Regions from separate parts of the Paenibacillus sp. FSL P4-0127 genome, predicted to be linked through region 2. Evidence: riboswitches for the same ligand, from Rfam matches in the RefSeq annotation. Region 2 holds a riboswitch; each other region holds the start of a gene.
The links. A riboswitch is a leader RNA that binds a small molecule or an ion and turns the genes downstream of it on or off. The one in region 2 is predicted to bind glycine.
Positions count from the first base shown of each region.

Region 1: another riboswitch for glycine. It lies ahead of sdaAB (L-serine ammonia-lyase, iron-sulfur-dependent subunit beta); the one in region 2 lies ahead of gcvT (glycine cleavage system aminomethyltransferase GcvT).
Region 3: another riboswitch for glycine. It lies ahead of NYE74_RS04165 (amino acid permease); the one in region 2 lies ahead of gcvT (glycine cleavage system aminomethyltransferase GcvT).

Region 1 covers NZ_JBBOWY010000002.1:909,958-916,024, forward strand. The annotation lists gene NYE74_RS30440 (S8 family serine peptidase) at 1-2,743, opposite strand, end outside; glycine riboswitch at 3,354-3,459, shown strand; gene sdaAB (L-serine ammonia-lyase, iron-sulfur-dependent subunit beta) at 3,760-4,425, shown strand; gene sdaAA (L-serine ammonia-lyase, iron-sulfur-dependent, subunit alpha) at 4,460-5,341, shown strand; gene NYE74_RS30455 (TetR/AcrR family transcriptional regulator) at 5,851-6,067, shown strand, end outside.
Region 2 covers NZ_JBBOWY010000001.1:4,937,410-4,943,476, reverse strand. The annotation lists gene gcvPB (aminomethyl-transferring glycine dehydrogenase subunit GcvPB) at 1-1,548, opposite strand, end outside; gene gcvPA (aminomethyl-transferring glycine dehydrogenase subunit GcvPA) at 1,536-2,900, opposite strand; gene gcvT (glycine cleavage system aminomethyltransferase GcvT) at 2,919-4,058, opposite strand; glycine riboswitch at 4,170-4,299, opposite strand; glycine riboswitch at 4,303-4,407, opposite strand; gene gcvH (glycine cleavage system protein GcvH) at 4,606-5,001, shown strand; gene mtnB (methylthioribulose 1-phosphate dehydratase) at 5,110-5,763, opposite strand; gene proC (pyrroline-5-carboxylate reductase) at 5,803-6,067, opposite strand, start outside.
Region 3 covers NZ_JBBOWY010000001.1:947,359-953,425, forward strand. The annotation lists gene NYE74_RS04160 (helix-turn-helix domain-containing protein) at 41-1,075, opposite strand; glycine riboswitch at 1,360-1,439, shown strand; gene NYE74_RS04165 (amino acid permease) at 1,582-2,937, shown strand; gene hprK (HPr(Ser) kinase/phosphatase) at 2,980-3,894, shown strand; gene NYE74_RS04175 (ABC transporter ATP-binding protein) at 3,916-4,713, opposite strand; gene NYE74_RS04180 (FecCD family ABC transporter permease) at 4,713-5,744, opposite strand; gene NYE74_RS04185 (FecCD family ABC transporter permease) at 5,741-6,067, opposite strand, start outside.

The sequences.
Region 1 (6,067 bases), on a different contig from region 2:
CGGCGCCGTCAAAATCGTCGCTGAACAGGCTGACCGGACGTTCGATCGTCAGGGCGATTTCATTTGATTTTTCGCTTTCGTTGCCGCTGTAATCGATTGCGGCGACGGCGTAGTAATACGTGGCGCCGGTCGCGGTGGAAGCGTCCGTATAAGCCGTTTCCGCCGTCGTGGCGATCGCTTCGTAGCCCGTTCCCGAAGTTACGGAGCGATATACGGTGTATTCCTTCACGTCTTCATCGGCCGGGGCGGACCAGGAAAGCTCCGCGCTGCCGACGAAATTGACGGAACCGCTAAGCCCGCCGGGAGCCGCCGGAGCCACGTCGTCCGGAGCTTGCAGCGACAGGTCGTCAAGATACCAGCCGGCTTTTTGCACCGAACCGTCGGACGTTAAATTGAATTGCAGATAAACCTGCTGGCCGGCATAGGGGCGAAGGTCGATATATTGCGTCTTCCAGCCGCCGCTCGTTCCCGTGAATTCGGCCACCGGCGCGAAAGCGTAATCGCTCTCCTCGGAAGCGATATACACCGTGCCGTAATCCCGGTTGTTTTCAAGATCGTACCAATGTTTAAAAGAAAGCAGCGCCCCTTCCGGGCTTCCGGTGAGATCGATCGGAGGCGCCAGCAGGTAGGAGTTGGCGTTCGCGGAATAGGTGCCGCTCAGGTTCGTGGCGTACACTTTTTCCCCCGAATAGGCGCTGCCCGGGCCGCTGACCGGCGCTCCCCAGGCCCATGTGTTTCCCGTTCCGCCGGAGGCGTACCCGATCACACCGGTCTCAAAATCCTGCTCGTATCCGGGCTGAATCCCGGCCGACACGGTCACGGAATACGGGGCGGTATCAAAGCCGTTGCCCCCGTAATCGCTGACCCTGATGTAATATTCGAGCCCCGCGGTTCCGACCAGGAAGGACGGGACGGTGGCTTCATAGACGCCGTCCTGGCTCGTTCCCGACACGCGCTTCGCAGGCAGGTATAAATAATGCTCGGTTCCCGCCTCCCGGGCGTAAAATTCAACCGAAGTCACGGCGACATTATCGGCCGCATGGGCGGTTAACGTTACGTCGAAACCTTCATATATTAAAGAAGGCGGAGTATGCTCCAGCACCGGTTCTTCGAAATCGTCGCCGGCGGTGACGACCCGGCCGGACACCGTTCCGACCCCTTCGAGCACGGAACCGACAGCGTCCAGCGCATTGACGATGCCATGGCCGTATCCGTTGTTCGGCGTGTTCGGGAACTGGCTGTCCGTGCGCGGCGTCGCCGTGCCGGTGAGGACTTCTTCCAGTTGGTCGACCGTCAGCGAATGGTTGGCCTGCAGCAGCAGCGCGGCGATCGCGGTCGTATGCGGGCCGGCCATCGAGGTGCCGTTCCAGCCGCCTTCATAACCGCCGCCGGGTACGGAGGAGCGGATGTTGACGCCCGGCGCGGATACCTCCGGCTTGATCTCGCCGTAAGGCGAGGGGCCAAGCAGGGAGAAATCGGCCAGGTTGCGGTTGATGTCCGTCGCCCCTGTGGCAAATGCCTCCGGATAGTTGGCCGGATTGGCGACGGAACCGGGACCGCCCGGATTGGTGAGAGTCGTATTTCCGGCTGAAAATTCGGGGAAGATCTGGGCGTCCCGCCAGGCTTGCACGATCGGGCGGAACCATTCGTCCACCCCCGAGCCCCCACCCCACGAGTTGTTGACGACGTCGGGAGCCAGTTCGGGATGGAGATTCCCCTGCGCATCCACTGGAGCGAGCAGCCATTGCCCGCCGTCCAGGATAATGGCGTCAGTGGTCGACGGGTTGAAAATGCGCACCGCGATCCATTTTGCCCCGGGCGCTACGCCGATTTGGTTCGAGCCGTCCGGCTCCGATCCGACCATCGTGCCCATCGTGTGGGTGCCGTGCCCGTCGGTGTCCGCCGGGAGCGTGGCGTGGCTGTGCGGATCGTACCAGTTCAGCTCGGGGTTGACGATGTTTCCGGCGGCGTCAAACCCGCGCCACTTAGCGCGTAAAGCCGGGTGGGTGTATTCCACGCCGCTGTCGAGATTGGCGACGACGATCCCCGTCCCGTCGATGCCTTGGGCCCACACCTCGGGGGCGTTGACCTGGGCGATGTTCCATTCGACGCTGCTCGGCTTGACGGCCGCCGCTCCGGCGTGATCGGCCGCGGCATCCTTGACGGATGTTTCTTGACCGGCCGCCGCCTCCTGTTTGTCGATTTCCACCTTATCCAGAAACCGTTCTTCGTTGGGCAGAATCTTTTCTACCTCTGGAAACAGGGCGATTTGGTCAAGCACTTCTTTTGTACTTGTCACCGCCATGGCGTTTACGATAAAGTAGCTTTTGTAATCTTTAACCTCTCCGGACTTTTGCTCCTGCCTCAAATAGTTTTCCAAGCTGAATTGGGTGCGGGAAGCCGTTTCGCGCAGGGCGCTAATGACGGAGGTCCGGGCCGACAGCTTGGCGGCCGAAGGCGTCGCTTTTTGGGTTGCGGCTTTTTGCAGGGCCAGCTTGGAAACGGAGGCCGTATCGGTCTGTTCTTTTAATTTGACAAGATAAGTTACGTAATCGTCCTGCTTGAACTGCGTCGTGAGCTTGTCATCGATCTTGGCTTCGGCAATTTGCGGCGAGCTGGATTTTAAACTGGTGCTGGCCGCAGCGCCGGCGTTTTCGGCATAGGTCGCAGGAACAAAAGTAAGCACAAGGAGGATCGACATACCGAGTGAGAAATTTTTACGGAATCTTTTGAATCGGATCAACTTCTTCACTCCCTCTTCTAGGTTAATGGTTCCTTCGGAACATCCTCTTGTGGCAGCCCGGAGAATTGCCGGCTGTCAGTTAAAACCGGAGACGACCTGAGAGACTTGCGAAAAAAAGACGGACATTTATCGTAATTCCAAGCATCACCTCCTTTCATGGGAGAAAAGTTAACACTAGTTGCCGTTGAGTTGAGAAAGCGAGCCGCTTCGGGCAGCGGGGAGCTAACGCTTGGCGGTCGGGCCCGGTTTATACGGCAAGCCGATTAGGACATAACCAAAACGTGAAGCGGAAAACAGTGAGGTATCGGCGATAAATTCAAGCCTTCGTTGAACTACCGATGGGGTTGAGGTTGGCTGATCTATAAATTCGATAGGAAAAGTAGGTTATTTTCAATAAAAAATAAAAATAGGTAAATACTGGCTTGTTTTGAAAATAGTATATCTATGAAAATGAAAATGCACAAGTAGAATTTTATGAAAATATACATATACTCATAGAAAAATAGGAATATTTTACTATATTATTTGGCATCTAGCTGAATTTGTATGTTAGCTATATTGACATATGGTGCTTTTCGTTTTACATTAATTACAAAATGATATCGCGCGAATGAGGGTCATGGGAGAGTCCGCTTTGGAGGCGGCACCGAAGGAGCAAATAGCCGGCCATGCGGGGCGGCTTTGAATCTCTCAGGTACAAGGACCATGGCCTGACGCGACTCTGGAGAGAGCGAAAGCCACCCAAGGGGTACGTGGTTCCGGCCAACGGAAGCATCAAACTCTCAGGTAACGGGGACAGAGAAAAGGCTGCAAGCCTTTTTTCTGTCCTTTTTGGCGCTTGGAGGGCATCGGGTATTTTTCCTACATAGGCATCGAATCTTGAATTCAGCCTGGCCCAAGCCTTCGCTTCGGTGCTGAAAACCGACCTTTTTGAACACGCACTAATAGGGAAAGCTGAAAGTAAGATTTTTGCGAAATGGTGAAAACAAAGATATTGGGGAACGGGGAAGATGACCATGCGGTTTAAAAATGTATTTTCGATTATTGGTCCGGCGATGATTGGACCGTCCAGTTCCCATACCGCGGGGGCGGTACGGATCGGGCGTTTTGCGCGGCAGCTGTTGGGAGAGGCGCCCGCCGAAGCGCATATCTGCTTCTACGGATCGTTTGCGGAAACGTATCAGGGGCATGGCACGGATCTGGCCGTTGCCGGCGGGATATTGGATTATCGCACGGATGACGAGCGCATCCGGGAGTCGCTGCAAATCGCGGAAGAAACGGGGATAAAGCTTGACTTTACGACCGGCGTTCAGCCGGGGGTCCATCCCAATACGGTAAAAATCGCACTGGCCGGCGAAAACCGCAAGGTCGAGGTGACGGGCGCGTCGATCGGCGGCGGGAACATTGCGATCCAGGGCATCAACGGGTTTGAGGTCAAGTGTTCGGGCGAGCTGCCGACGCTTGTGATCGAGCATGCCGACCGCCAGGGCATGTTGGCCGGCATCACGGCGCTGTTCAGCCGGGCGGACGTGAACATCGGCTATATCATAACCGACCGGAAGGGCAGGACCGAAGAAGCCTTGACCGTCGTCGAGGCGGATGGGGCGATTCCGGGCGCGCTCATCGAAGCGGTCGAAAAGCTTCCGCACGTGAGCCGGACGGCTTACATCGATTTAACGTAAAGCGTTTGACATCAAAGTGAAGGGGTAGATAAACATGCGTTTTCGGAATTTGCGGGAGCTCGTCGCTTTGTGCGATAAGGAGGCCCTGACGATTTCGCAGGTGATGCTGCAGGATCAGGCGGCGGAAAGCGGCCAGAGCGAAGCGGAAATCATGGCGGCGATGGCCGAGTATTATCAAATTATGAAGGAAGCGGTACGCCGAGGATTGACGGAGGAAATTACCTCGACGAGCGGGCTGACGGGCGGCGATGCCAAAAGGGTGAACGAATACCGCGGCAGCGGGGAGCCCGCCGCGGGGGACATCGCCTGTCAGGCCATGGCTTACGCTTTGGCGGTCTCCGAGGTCAACGCCTCGATGGGGCGGATCGTGGCCACTCCGACGGCCGGCTCCTGCGGTATCATCCCGGGGGTGTTCGTCAGCGCGCAGGAACGTTTTGGCTGGGAGGATGAGCATCTGGTGCGAGGTTTGTTCTGCGCCGGGGCGATCGGGTACGTCATCGCCAACAACTCGTTTATCTCCGGCGCGGAAGGCGGATGCCAAGCGGAAATCGGCTCGGCGATCGGCATGGCGGCGGGCGCGATGGTCGAGCTGCGCGGGGGAACGCCGGAGCAGGCGGTGCACGCCGTCGGTCTGGCGCTGAAAAATACGCTGGGCCTGATCTGCGATCCGGTCGGCGGTCTGGTTGAAATCCCCTGCATCGTCCGCAACGGCTTCGGGGCGGTCAATGCGCTGGCGGCCGCGGATATGGCGCTTGCCGGCGTGCGCAGCGCGATTCCGTCCGACGAAGTCATCGACGTCATGCTGGAGGTCGGCTCCGCGATGCCCAGCCGGCATCGGGAAACGGCCCAGGGCGGCCTGGCCCAAACGCCGACCGGCCGCAAAATCATGAAAGAGCTGCGAAACCGGAAAAAATAAGCAAGCAGAGTCCCGCCCTTTGTACGATAGGGCCGGGACTTTTTTGGTTGAGATGTTCGTTACGGGAAGACTAGCCTTTGAGGCGCTTTCGCAGCTAAACGTATGACAAAAACCAGGCGCCGCCAGGGGCCTGGTTTTTGTCAAGTTGAATAACGTTATTCAGTCTCTTTATTGTCCGGCAGCGTGATGTTCACCGGCAGAGTCGGCGCTAACAGCCGGCTACAGCCAACAATTGATCTTCAAGCCTTCAAAATAGCGGCACATTAAGAATATTCCCTATCTCTCGCAAAAAAGTAGTAACACGATAAAATCACCAAATATTAATCAATAAAAAGCGAAAACGAGTAATAAAAAAATCGCGCAACACGGAACGGGAAAATTTTTTAAAGGTTTTTTGCAAAAAATACCTTGCCATTCGTCTGTGGAAGGAGTAAAGTAAAAATCGACCAATTGACTATATTCTTATTTTGGTCAATCAGTCATTTTCGCGAAAGGAGGCGCTATGGGGATTGGCTCAAATCAACCGTCGGGAAATGGTGATTGAAGCCGCCGTGAAATGTTTTTCGCTGTTCGGCTATAAGGCGACGACGATGGATCAAGTGGCCAAAATCGCCAATGTAGCCAAGGGGACTATATATACATTTTTCTCCAACAAAGAAGAGCTGTTCGATGAAATTCTCCGTTCCATCATTGCGGAGATGAAGCGGCTCACGGCGCAAAAGGTGG
Region 2 (6,067 bases):
GATAAACCCGTCGAGCGTTTCCTTGCTTTCGGTTTCCGTCGGCTCGATCATGATGCATTCCTCGACGTTCAGCGGGAAATAGATGGTCGGCGGGTGGTAGCCGAAATCCAGCAGCCGCTTGGCGACGTCGAGCGTGCGGATGCCGTATTGGACCAGCCCGCTGCCGGACATGACGAATTCGTGTTTGCACGATTGATCCGAGTAAGGGATCTCGTAATAAGGAGCCAGACGCTTCATCATGTAATTGGCGTTCAGCACGGCGTTTTCCGAAACCTGGCGGAGTCCCTCCGGGCCCAGGCTGCGGATATAGGCGTAAGCGCGGACGAGAATGCCGAAATTGCCGTAATACGCTTTGACCCGGCCGATGGAGGCTGAGCCTTGTGTACCCGGCAAGCCGCCTTCGGGGGCTGGGCTGGGCGAGCCAATGGAGGCAGTAGAAGTCGGGGAGACGCACGGGCCGTCGGAACCAACTGAGCCAGCCGAGCCAGGCGAACCAATTGAACCAACCGAGCCAGCTGAGCCAGCCGAAACGGACGGCTTTCCCGTGCCTACCGTCGAGGCGAAGCCTGCCGCCCCCTCCGGTCGCCGGCCGCGGATGGCGTAACGGCCGGATTCGTCCATGACGACGGTCGGCTCGGGCAGAAACGGTGCGAGCCGCTTTTTGACGCCGACCGGACCTGCGCCGGGACCGCCGCCGCCATGCGGCGTGCTCATCGTTTTGTGCAGGTTGAGGTGGACGACGTCAAAGCCCATGTCGCCGGGCCGCGTAATCCCCATAATAGCGTTCGAATTGGCGCCGTCATAATACAGCAGGCCGCCGGCCGCATGGACGATTTCGGCGATCTGCACGATTTGCTGCTCGAACAGGCCAAGCGTGTTCGGGTTGGTGAGCATAAGGGCGGCGGTATCTTCGCCGACGGCCGCCCGCAGCGCGTCCAGATCGACCATGCCGCGCTGGTTCGAAGGGACGGTCACCGTCTCAAAGCCGGCGACCGCAGCGCTGGCCGGATTGGTGCCGTGCGAGGAATCCGGCACGATCACTTTCGTCCGCTTCTCGCCGCGGCTTTCGTGATAGGCGCGGATCATCATCAGGCCCGTCCATTCCCCATGCGCCCCGGCGGCCGGCTGCAGGGTGACCTCGTCCATACCGGTAATCCCGGCCAAATCCCGCTGCAGCCGGTACATCAGCTCCAGCGCGCCCTGCAGGCTTTCCTCCGGCTGATATGGATGAATTTTGGCGAAGCCGGGATAACGGGCCACATCCTCGTTGATTTTCGGGTTGTATTTCATCGTGCAGGAGCCAAGCGGATAAAACCCGTTATCAACGCCGAAATTGCGGCGGGACAAGGCGGTATAATGGCGCACGACATCGACCTCGTACACTTCCGGGAACGAAAGCCCCTCGCGGCGCAGCATTTCCGGCGGCACCAGTTCCTCCTTCGGGACGGCGGGGACGTCGCATTCCGGCAGGGAATAACCGATCCTTCCGGGCCGGCTGCGTTCGAAAATAAGCAATTCCTCCGGCTTGGTTTCATTTATTTCGCGCATATCGATTCCTCCATTACGCTGACGAATTGGTCGATTTCCGCTTTGCTGCGTTTTTCGGTCACAGCGATCAGCACATGTCCGGCGAGTTCGGGGTAGCTGCGCCCCAGATCAAATCCGCCGATAAATCCGGCCTCGAGCAGCTTTTGCTGCAGCTGCTGCGGATCGGCGCCTTCCGGCAGCCGGATGACGAATTCATTAAAAACCGGGGCCGGAAAGGGGAGGCCTACACCCGGGATGGAAGCCAGGCGCGTTTTGGCGTAATGCGCTTTTTGCAGGTTCAGCTCCGCGACCTCGGCCATGCCTTGTTTGCCCATGAGCGACATATACACAGACGCGGCGAGGGCGAGCAGCGCCTGGTTGGAGCAAATGTTGGAGGTCGCTTTTTCGCGGCGGATATGCTGCTCCCTAGCTTGCAGGGTCAGCACGAACCCGCGCTTGCCGTTACGGTCGGTCGTCTGCCCGACGATCCGCCCGGGCATCCGGCGCATGTAGCTGTCCGCCACGGCGAAAAATCCGCAGGTCGGGCCGCCAAAGGAAGACGCGATGCCCAGCGGCTGCGCGTCGCCGACGACGATATCCGCGCCCAGCTTGCCCGGCGCTTCCAGCAGGCCCAGCGACAGCGGGTTGCAGCTGACGATCAAGAGGCCTCCGCGCGCATGAATCAGCTCGCCGATGGCGCGGATATCTTCGAGGGAACCGAAGAAATTCGGGTTTTGCACCAGCACGGCGGCGGTGTCTTCCGTGATGGCCGTCTCCAGCGCCTTACGGTCGGTAACGCCCGCATCCCAGCCGACCTCCGCGATTTCCAGATTCAGGCCGCGCGCGTAAGTCGCCAGCACCTCGCGGGCTTCGGGGTGAACGGTCCGGGCCACGACCAGCCGCTTGCGCCGGGTGGCGGCCGCGGCCAGCGAGCCGGCTTCAGCAAGTGCCGTCGCTCCGTCGTACATGCTGGCGTTGGCCACCTTGAGGCCGGTCAGCTCGCAGATGTAGGACTGGAACTCAAAGATCGCCTGCAGTTCGCCCTGGCTGATCTCCGGCTGGTACGGCGTATATGCGGTGTAAAATTCGGAGCGGGAAACGACATGTTGGATGACGGAAGGAATATGATGATCGTAAATGCCCGCGCCGAGGAAGCTGGCGTAACGGTCGGTGTCGGCATTGCGCGCGGCGAGCGCGGACATGTGCCGGGTTAAGGCGTATTCGTCGAGCCGCGGGGAAACCGGCAGCGCGCCTTTAAAACGGATCTCCTCGGGTATATCCTGAAACAGCGCTTCGAGCGAAGGGACGCCGATCGCTTCCAGCATTTCGGACCGGTCCTGTTCGGTCAGCGGCAAATAACGGTGTTTTATCATAAGTTTCTCGTACTCCTTTCACGGCTTGGCGGATGCGTTTCGGCGATAAAACGGCAGGGGGACGACTTTGGCTTTCAGCCGTTTGCCGCGGATTTCAACCTCGAGCACGGTGCCGGCCGCCGCGTGGGCGCCGGCGATCAGCGCCAGGCCGAGGTTTTTTTTGAGCGTCGGCGATTGCGTGCCCGTAGTTACTTCGCCGATGGGGTCCTCGGTGCCCGGCGCAAACACCGGATAATGCGCGCGCGGAATGCCCCGGTCGATCATCTCCAGACCGGCCAGCCGCCGCGGTACGCCTTCTTCATGCTGCCTGAGCAGCGCCTCCCGCCCAATAAACGGGCCGGAGTCCCACTTCACGAACCGGCCGAGGCCGGCTTCCAGCGGCGAAATGCTCGGCGACAGCTCCTGCCCGTAGAGGGGAAGGCCGGCTTCAAAGCGCAGCGTATCCCGGGCGCCGAGCCCCGCCGGCACGAGTCCGCGAGGCTCGGCGGCCCGCATCAGCGCGTCCCAAAGGACCGGGGCGTCTTCCGCGGCAACGTAAAGCTCGTACCCGTCCTCGCCGGTATAGCCGGTGCGCGAGAGCAGCGTTTTAATGCCGCAGACTCGGGCCGCGGGTTTAAACGTGAAGGGGCGTAAAACGCTGGGATCATACCCTTCGCACAGGGGAGAGAGGATGGAGGCGGCCAGCGGTCCCTGCAGCGCCAGCAGCGCCGTGGCCGCGGAAACGTTGCGCAGACTGACGCCTTCGGCGGGCAGATGCCGGCACAGCCATTCCCAATCCTTGGCGATGTTCGCGGCGTTGACGACAAGCATGTATTTGCCTTCGTCCCGTTTATACACCAGCAGATCATCGACGACGCCCCCGTCCGGATAACAGAGCAGGGTGTATTGGGCTTTTCCCGGCCCCAGCAGGCTCACGTCGTTCGTCGTCATCCGCTGCAAAAAACTTTCCGCTCCGGGACCCTCGGCGTAAAACTCGCCCATATGCGATACGTCGAACAAGCCGGCCCGCTCGCGCACGGCCTCGTGCTCCTTCTGAATGCCGCTGAACTGCACCGGCAGCTCCCAGCCGCCGAAATCGATGCAGCGCACGCCTTCATACCGGGAGTAACAAGAGTATAGCGGCGTTCGTTGCAATAGGGGTTCTACGGGTTCGGACATTTCATCACCTCGTTTGGCCGCGGTGGGCCGTATTTTACCTGCACACATCATGAAAAAATAAAAAGACAGGCCAAGAAATTCCGACCGGCAAACGAATCGGATATTCCCGGGCTCTGTCCTTTGTACCTGAGAGTTACCCTGCGGCAAAACACCGGTCATCTTGCGCTCCGGCATTTTTGAAAAAGCAGGTTTCCCCTTGGGTGATCCGCCTTCTGTCGATAAAGACGAATTCTCTCCAGAGACGCGTCCGGCAGAGGTCCTTTTGCCTGAGAGATTCACCGCTTCCGCAACGGCTTGCTCCTTCGGCGTTACAATTGCCTGGAATTGTAATCTCTCCCTCTGCCTTCAACCGCTGATTACATCTACATTAATACTCAAAACCGCGAAATATGTCAATAAACTTATCATGAAAATATAAAAAATATTTTATTTTTGTATTATGCAACGCTTTCATTTTTTGAATCTATAAATTATGTTAGTAATATTGACACTACAGCTAGGTTTGGAATAATCTGAACGAGAAAGATCCGGAAGAGGAGGAATACGCATGTCTGCCAATATTAGGGAAAATCTGTGGTATAGCGATGAACATGAATGGGTGCTGGATTTGGGGGACGGAACGGTAAAAATCGGCATTTCCGACGTGGCTCAGCATCGCTTGGGCGATATTGTATTTGTGGAGCTGCCGGACCTTGGAACGGAAGTGGAAGCGCAGGACGGCATCGGCACGATCGAATCGGTCAAAACGGTGGCGGATTTGTTTACGCCGGTCAGCGGAACGGTGCTGGAGATCAACGCGGAGCTGGAAGCGGCGCCCGAGCTGGTGAACGAGGAACCTTACGACGGGGGATGGATGGTGCGGATTCAGCTTCGGGAAGACCCCGCCGCCGCTTTTTCCAAGTTGATGGATGCCAAAGCTTATGCGGAGTTTCTTGAAAGATAAAGGGCCTGTTACAGCGTAAAATAATCTCGCGGCAGCGAGGAGGGCGCGGCTTGCTTGCCGCATGGTGTCTTAGCGCTTCGCTGGCCGCGAGTTTGTTTAATGCGTCATTTACGTTTGTTTGCGCGGAAGCAGGAGGGAGCGGTACAACGCTTCGAACATAAATTCGAAGGCCTCCAGACGGGATACGGCATCAAACGCGGTGGAGCCCCAGGCGTAGATGCCGTGGCCCCGCAGCAACAAGCCGGGAACCCGGGTGTCGAGCGCGGCGGGAATCCGCCTTTCCATTTCGGCGATGTCGGCGTAATTCGGTACGACCGGGATGCGTACAGCGGCGTCCTCCTCCCAGATGCCCAGCGCTTTGATCAGCTCGTTGCCCTGCAATTGAACGAATCCTTCGTCGCCGAAATATTCGCTGAGCACATTGTTAAACACGGTGTGCACGTGGAGAATCGCGCCGCAGCCGGTCATCCGGTAGATCTTCGCGTGGACCGGCGCATCTTCGCCGGGCGTCAGCTTCGTAGCTTCGCTTGGCGTTCCGGCGGCGTCCACAAACAGGAACTCCTCGGCCGGAAGGTTCGTCCGGCCTTTCATGCCCGATGTTACCGCAAAATGATAATTGCCCGGCGCGAAGCTTCCGACCCGGACGGACAAGCTGCCGCTCATGGCCGGAAGCCAGCCGCGGGCGGCAAGCTGCTCCTTGACGCCGCGCAGTTTGCTGAGCGCAGCTTGCTTTTCCTCCAACGGAATGTCCGAAAAATTCATCCAGGCCGTCCTCCTTCGTGCTTCATTCAGAATCTTGGCTTACAGAAGCGACTTTCGAACCGCCTCGCCCATTTCCAAAGACCGCTCGGCGGCGCGGTGCACCGCGGCTTTCACGTTCGGCCGGAACCCGCCCGCTTCGAGCACCTCCAGCGCCGCCTGGGTCGAGCCGTTCGGCGAGGTGATGTCGGCCCGGAGCTTGGCCGGATTTTCGCCGGTTTCCGCCATCATCAAGGCGGCCCCAAGCACCGTTTGCACCGTCAGCCCGCGCGCTTGCTCGGGGGTTAGCCCGCCTTCCACGCCCGCT
Region 3 (6,067 bases), 4.0 Mb from region 2:
TTTCGGAGAAATCTCACATCGGACCTTGTTCTGTCGTTCATTATTTCAGCAATGTCTTTAAAAGCTTTATTTCTTCTTTATACAAATCGACTGTCTTCCCCTCCGTCACTTTCCAATCACTGCTCAAAAGTGCAAGGATTTCTTTGAGCTTTTCAATGGCTTTGTCATACTTCCCTTGAATTTTGTAGATATAGGAAATTGCTTCCAATGAATCTGTATATTTGGGATTGGGCTGCAGTTCGTAACCTTTGGAATAATACTTAACGGCTTCATCGTATCTGCATAGCTTCGCCATACAGTCTCCTCTGGAGGACCATGCCTGCCAATCATGAGGATACAGTTCGGTCATCTGCTCCCAGAGAACGAATGCCTGAGAAAGGTTGCCTTCTTCTTTGTATATCAGGCCCCCATATAATTGATATAAATAACCTGGATGGGTTTCGTTTAATTTTTCCAGAATTCCCCTGGCTTCAGCGCATCTGCCATCTGCAAGCAAGTAGTTCATAAGCCATACATAAGCCGGCCAGTAATCCGGATGATTTGTCACAAAATCTATATAATACTCTATGAGTTTACGATGGTTGGAGAGGTTCCAGTCAAAAATAACTCCATTCTCCGCATCCCGTAAAGCGTTGTGATTTCTTTTGTTATCTGGAGCTAATATTAAAACATCCTTGGCGTAACGAGAAGCCAATTCACGATGCTCCTGTAAACGATGAATGTGCAGCTCGGCCAGCAATGTGAGGCATCGGGGCTTTTTTGCGTCATCATTAAGTTTTTCCTTAAGAAATTGTTCAGCATAGGTGAAATCATCTTTTGATATAAAATGTTCATGTCCAATCATGTTTTCAATCCGTTCAAAGTGGATATCATCGGTTAATGCAAACAGTTCATCGATGGTAACCCCTAAAATCGCAGATAACCTGGGAAGCAATTGGATATCGGGCATGGTTACATTGTTTTCCCACTTGGATACGGCTTGGGACGACATATTCAGTTTTGCCGCAAGTTCTTCCTGAGTCATTCCTTTTTGTAAACGGAGTGCTTTGATTTTTTTGCCTATTTCAATATTCATTGAGAACCTCCCGTTTTTACTATTTCGACTAGTCAATTGCATTGTAACTGTTTGTTAAATATGCCCTCAATGACCGCCCGGTTAAATGAATGAACCTATCCGTTACGTTTACCGTTACAGACAGCCCGAGGAAACACTGCCGTAATCAAACCTGGGCGAATGGGAATTATCTCGTTGACAAATTTTTTCACTGCGAGTAATATTGAAAAATATTTAAATGGGTTGTTACAATAAAAAAATTAAATAGTTGGCAAGCTATGACGGCTATGGATCGTACTATAGCAGGAGCAGCTTCTGGAGAGACCGCGGGACTCCGCGGCGCCGAAGGGTTCACAATCTCAGGCAAAAGGACAGAAGAGTACTGAATATCTATTTGTTATTTCGAAAATAATTAATAACAAGTCTATTTAGTTATTCTTATGACCAGGAGATTGGAGCGCATCCAGTCTCTTTTTTTATTGGGTTTAATCCATTGTTCAACTTTTCACGTTAAGGAGGAGTTTGGTTTGGCACAACAAGAATTAAAGAGGGATTTAGAAAATCGGCATGTTCAACTGATTGCCATTGGCGGCACCATTGGTACGGGATTGTTTCTCGGATCGGGCAAAGCCATTCAACTGGCGGGTCCGTCCATTATCTTTGCTTATTTCATCGTGGGGATCGCCATATTTTTTGTGATGAGGGCGCTGGGAGAACTCCTGTTGTCCAAAGCCGGATATCAATCTTTTACGGACATTGCCGAAGACTATCTTGGACCGCGGGCCGCGTTTGTAACCGGATGGACCTATTGGTTTTGCTGGATTATGACGGCTATGGCCGATGTGATCGCGGTTGGGGTGTATGTACAATATTGGTTTGATATCCCGCAATGGGTGCCTGAAATTATCTGCTTAGTTGTTTTATTAGGACTTAATCTGTTAACCGTAAAAAATTTTGGCGAATTGGAGTTTTGGTTTGCCCTAATTAAGGTAGTGACGATTCTCGCTTTAATTGCCATTGGGGTCGTCTTGCTGGTGATTGGATTTAAAACGGATGCGGGAATGGTTACGGTCAAAAATATTTGGGGACATGGCGGCATATTTCCAAACGGAGTTCCCGGGTTCTTGCTTTCCTTCCAAATGGTTGTGTTTGCCTTTGTTGGTGTGGAGTTGGTGGGGGTATCGGCCGCGGAAACATCCAACCCGGAAAAAAATATCCCTTCGGCGATTAATAAAATTCCGCTTAGAATTTTATTTTTCTACGTCGGCGCCATTATTGCCCTATTGTGCATCAATCCCTGGACGGAGCTAAGCCCGTCAGAAAGCCCTTTTGTTAAAACGTTTAGTTTAGTCGGGATTCCGATTGCCGCGGGAATTATTAACTTTGTCGTATTAACTTCAGCCGCTTCCGCTTGTAATAGCGGGATGTTTTCAACAAGCCGAATTTTATATAATTTAAGCAAGAATAACCAGGCTTCATCCCATTTTGCCAAGCTGAATAAAAACCATGTGCCCAGAAACGGGTTGTTGATCTCCACGCTTGTCTTGTCCGGGGGAGCTCTATTGAGCAAGCTTATTCCGGAGCAAGCGTTTGGCGTCGTCACCACCATTAGCGCCATTTGTTTTATTTGGGTCTGGGGTGTGGTTCTTGTTTGTCACATCAAGTATAAAAAGACACAGCCAGAGCTGCAGGCAAAATCGAAATTTAAAGCTCCGTTTACCCCCTTTGTTAATTATGCAGTTCTCACGTTGTTTGCTATAATTCTTATAATTATGCTGGTTGCCAAAGAGACACGCATGGCCTTATTATTGACGCCGCTGTGGTTTATTCTGCTGTTTGCTTTGTATTATTCGAATAGAAGAAAAGCGGGTAAATCATCATAAACAGTGTCATCATAAGAATTATTAATCATTGGGGAGAACAACATGAAGACGATCACGGTGCAAAGTCTTGCGAATATGTTTCATATGGAAGTGCTTGCCGGGGCGGGCCGTATGGACCGTGTGATTACCCGTCCGCGGGCGCACAGACCCGGGCTGGAGTTTGTGGGGTATTTTGATTTTTTTCCGATGGAACGGGTGCAAGTGCTTGGCCGTAAGGAAGTTAACTATCTATTGACATTATCCATTGAGGAACGCAAACTGCATATCGGCAACATCGTCAAATATCATCCGCCCTGCTTCATTGTGACGTCAGGACAGCAGGAGATCCCGTATCTGACCCTGTTCTGCGATCAGGAGGGGATTCCGCTGCTAAGGACGGAGGAGACGACAACGGAGTTTATCGCCAAGCTGGACAGCTATCTGGTCAAAGCGCTTGCCCCGGAGATATCGATCCATGGGGTATGCGTGAATGTATCGGGGATTGGCGTCCTGCTCCGCGGCAAATCCGGGATCGGCAAAAGCGAAACCGCCCACACGCTCATCAGAAGGGGCCACCGGTTCGTTGCGGACGATATTGTGGTGCTGAAGAAGTTAGGGCCAACGACTTTGCTCGGAACGCATAATGAAACCACACGCGAATTCCTCGCGCTGCGCAGCATCGGCCTGATTAATGTCGTACGCCAATACGGGCGCAGGGCTTTTCAGGACGAGACACGCATTGTACTCGACATTGAATTAGCGCCATGGAGGGAAGACTCTCTGAATAACGAGCTGGAACTGGAACCTCAATTCACGGAATATCTTGGCGTCAAGATCCCGCATATCGAGGTCCAGCTCCAGCCGGGACGGGATGTGGCCGGTCTGATCGAGGCGGCGGCCAACAATTGGTATCTCAAGCAGCTCGGCTATAGTGCCGCCGAAGAGTTCATGCAGCGGATCGAAAACAAAATGCAGTAGGCGCGGTTGGATTACAATCACTCATACATGATACCGCCCTTTGGGCACTACCAATGGAGAGCCGGAAATGGGATCTTGTATCACCGTGCAATCGAGCCCGTAAATGTCTTTCACCAATGTGGTTGTAATCACCTGAGACGGCTCGCCCTCCGCCACAAGCTTTCCTTGCTGAAGCGCAAAAATATGGTCCGCGTAACGTGCGGATAAGTTGATATCGTGAAGAACCATGACAATCGTAGTTCCGTGTTTTCGGTTAAGGTCCGTGAGCAGGTCAAGAATTTCGACTTGATAGGTGATATCCAAAAAGGTTGTCGGTTCATCGAGAAATAAAATGTCGGTTTGTTGCGCCAGAGCCATGGCAATCCAGACGCGCTGCCGTTGACCGCCGGAAAGCTCGTCAATATTGTGATTCGCAAACTCCGTTATGTCCATAATTCGCATCGCTTCGGCAACGGCCTCATAATCTTTTTTAGTCCATCCGCCGAACAACGATTGGTGCGGAAACCTTCCCCGTCCAACCAAATCCGCTACCGAAATGCCTTCCGGAACAATAGGGGATTGCGGCAGCAGCCCGACCACGCGAGCCAGCTGTTTTGGCGGCATTTTGCCGATGGGTTTTCCGTCAATCGTGATTTTGCCGGACTTAGGCTTTATCAGCCTTGCCAGTGTTTTCAGCAGCGTGGACTTTCCGCAGCCGTTGGCTCCAATAATAACGCTTATTTTATGACTGGGGATAACAAGGTCTACACCTTGGATAATCGTTTTATGATCATAGCCGGCCACGAGCTGTTCGGCTTGAAATAGATGCGTTGGTTTCATTATAACTCGCCCTTTCGATTCATTCGGATGAGCAGGAAGATCAGATACGGCGCTCCGAGTATTCCGGTCATGATGCCCACAGGGAATCTGTACTGGAAAGCAAATTGTCCGATTAAATCTGCCGCCAAAACCAAATTTACGCCAACAAGACCAGCCGGGATTATGTTCGAGAAGCCGGCTCCGGCCAGTCTTTTCGCGATCGGCCCCGAAAGGAAGGAGACAAAAGCGATTGGCCCGGTGGTGGCGGTAGCCAGAGCAATCATGCACACAGAACTCAAAATAAGCGCTATTCTTGTCTTGTCCGTGTTCACTCCAAGCGAAGTGGCCGATTGTTCTCCAAGTTCCAATAGACTTAGATGTTTTCCCAGGACGATAGCGATAGGCGTAAAGATCAATACCGTTAGGACAAGAGGCGGAAGTTCGTGCATTTGCGAGCCATTCAGACTGCCGCTAAGCCATCTGATCGCTGCGGGAATATCTTGTTGAGCGCCAACCAGCAGCAGGTAGGAAATCAGGGCGTCAAGCATGGCCTGTATGCCGATTCCGACGAGGATCAAGCGCCCGACCGAAAATGACTTCCCCCTGGACAATAAATAAATGATGATAACCGTAACAAGACCGGCAATCACCGAAGCAACGGAAACAACCGCCCGGTTTGAATGAAGTAAGGTGATGCAAAAAACAGCCGCCACGCTTGAGCCGGAGGTAATCCCGATGACATTCGGGTTCGCAAGGGGGTTGCGCAGCATAGTCTGGAAGATGCAGCCGGCTGCACCAAAAGCAAATCCGGCGAAAAGACCTGCCAGCATTCTCGGTAGACGTATCGTATTCACCGCAAAAGACACGCCTTTAAGCTGCTCGCCCGAAAGCGCCCGGATGACATCTTGAACCGGATAAATGGTGTTTCCCAGTAACAGCATAGCGCAGCAAAGCACGCATGCAAGTACTGCAAGGAAGCCGGTGATCAGTATCCACCGGCGGCGTCTTTGACGCCGGCCCGCCATAATAAATTCAATAGATTCATTTTTCATAGTGAACGCACTTTCGATCTCATCGCTAATATGATTAGGATTGGAGCTCCTATAAACGCAGTAACCACACCGACTTCAAGTTCTCCCGGGCTGCCGATGAGCCTGCCGCACACATCCGCTAATGTCAAAATGATGGCTCCCGCAATAGCTGACATGGGGATTACCAAACGCAGATCGGGCCCAAGCATGAGACGGATGACGTGAGTGGCCAATAGCCCGATAAAACCGATCGGGCCTGCGAGGGCCGTAGTTGCCCCACATAGAACAACACCTGCAAAAGCCGCGACAAACCGCAGTAGTCCTGTTCGAACGCCGAGTCCGGT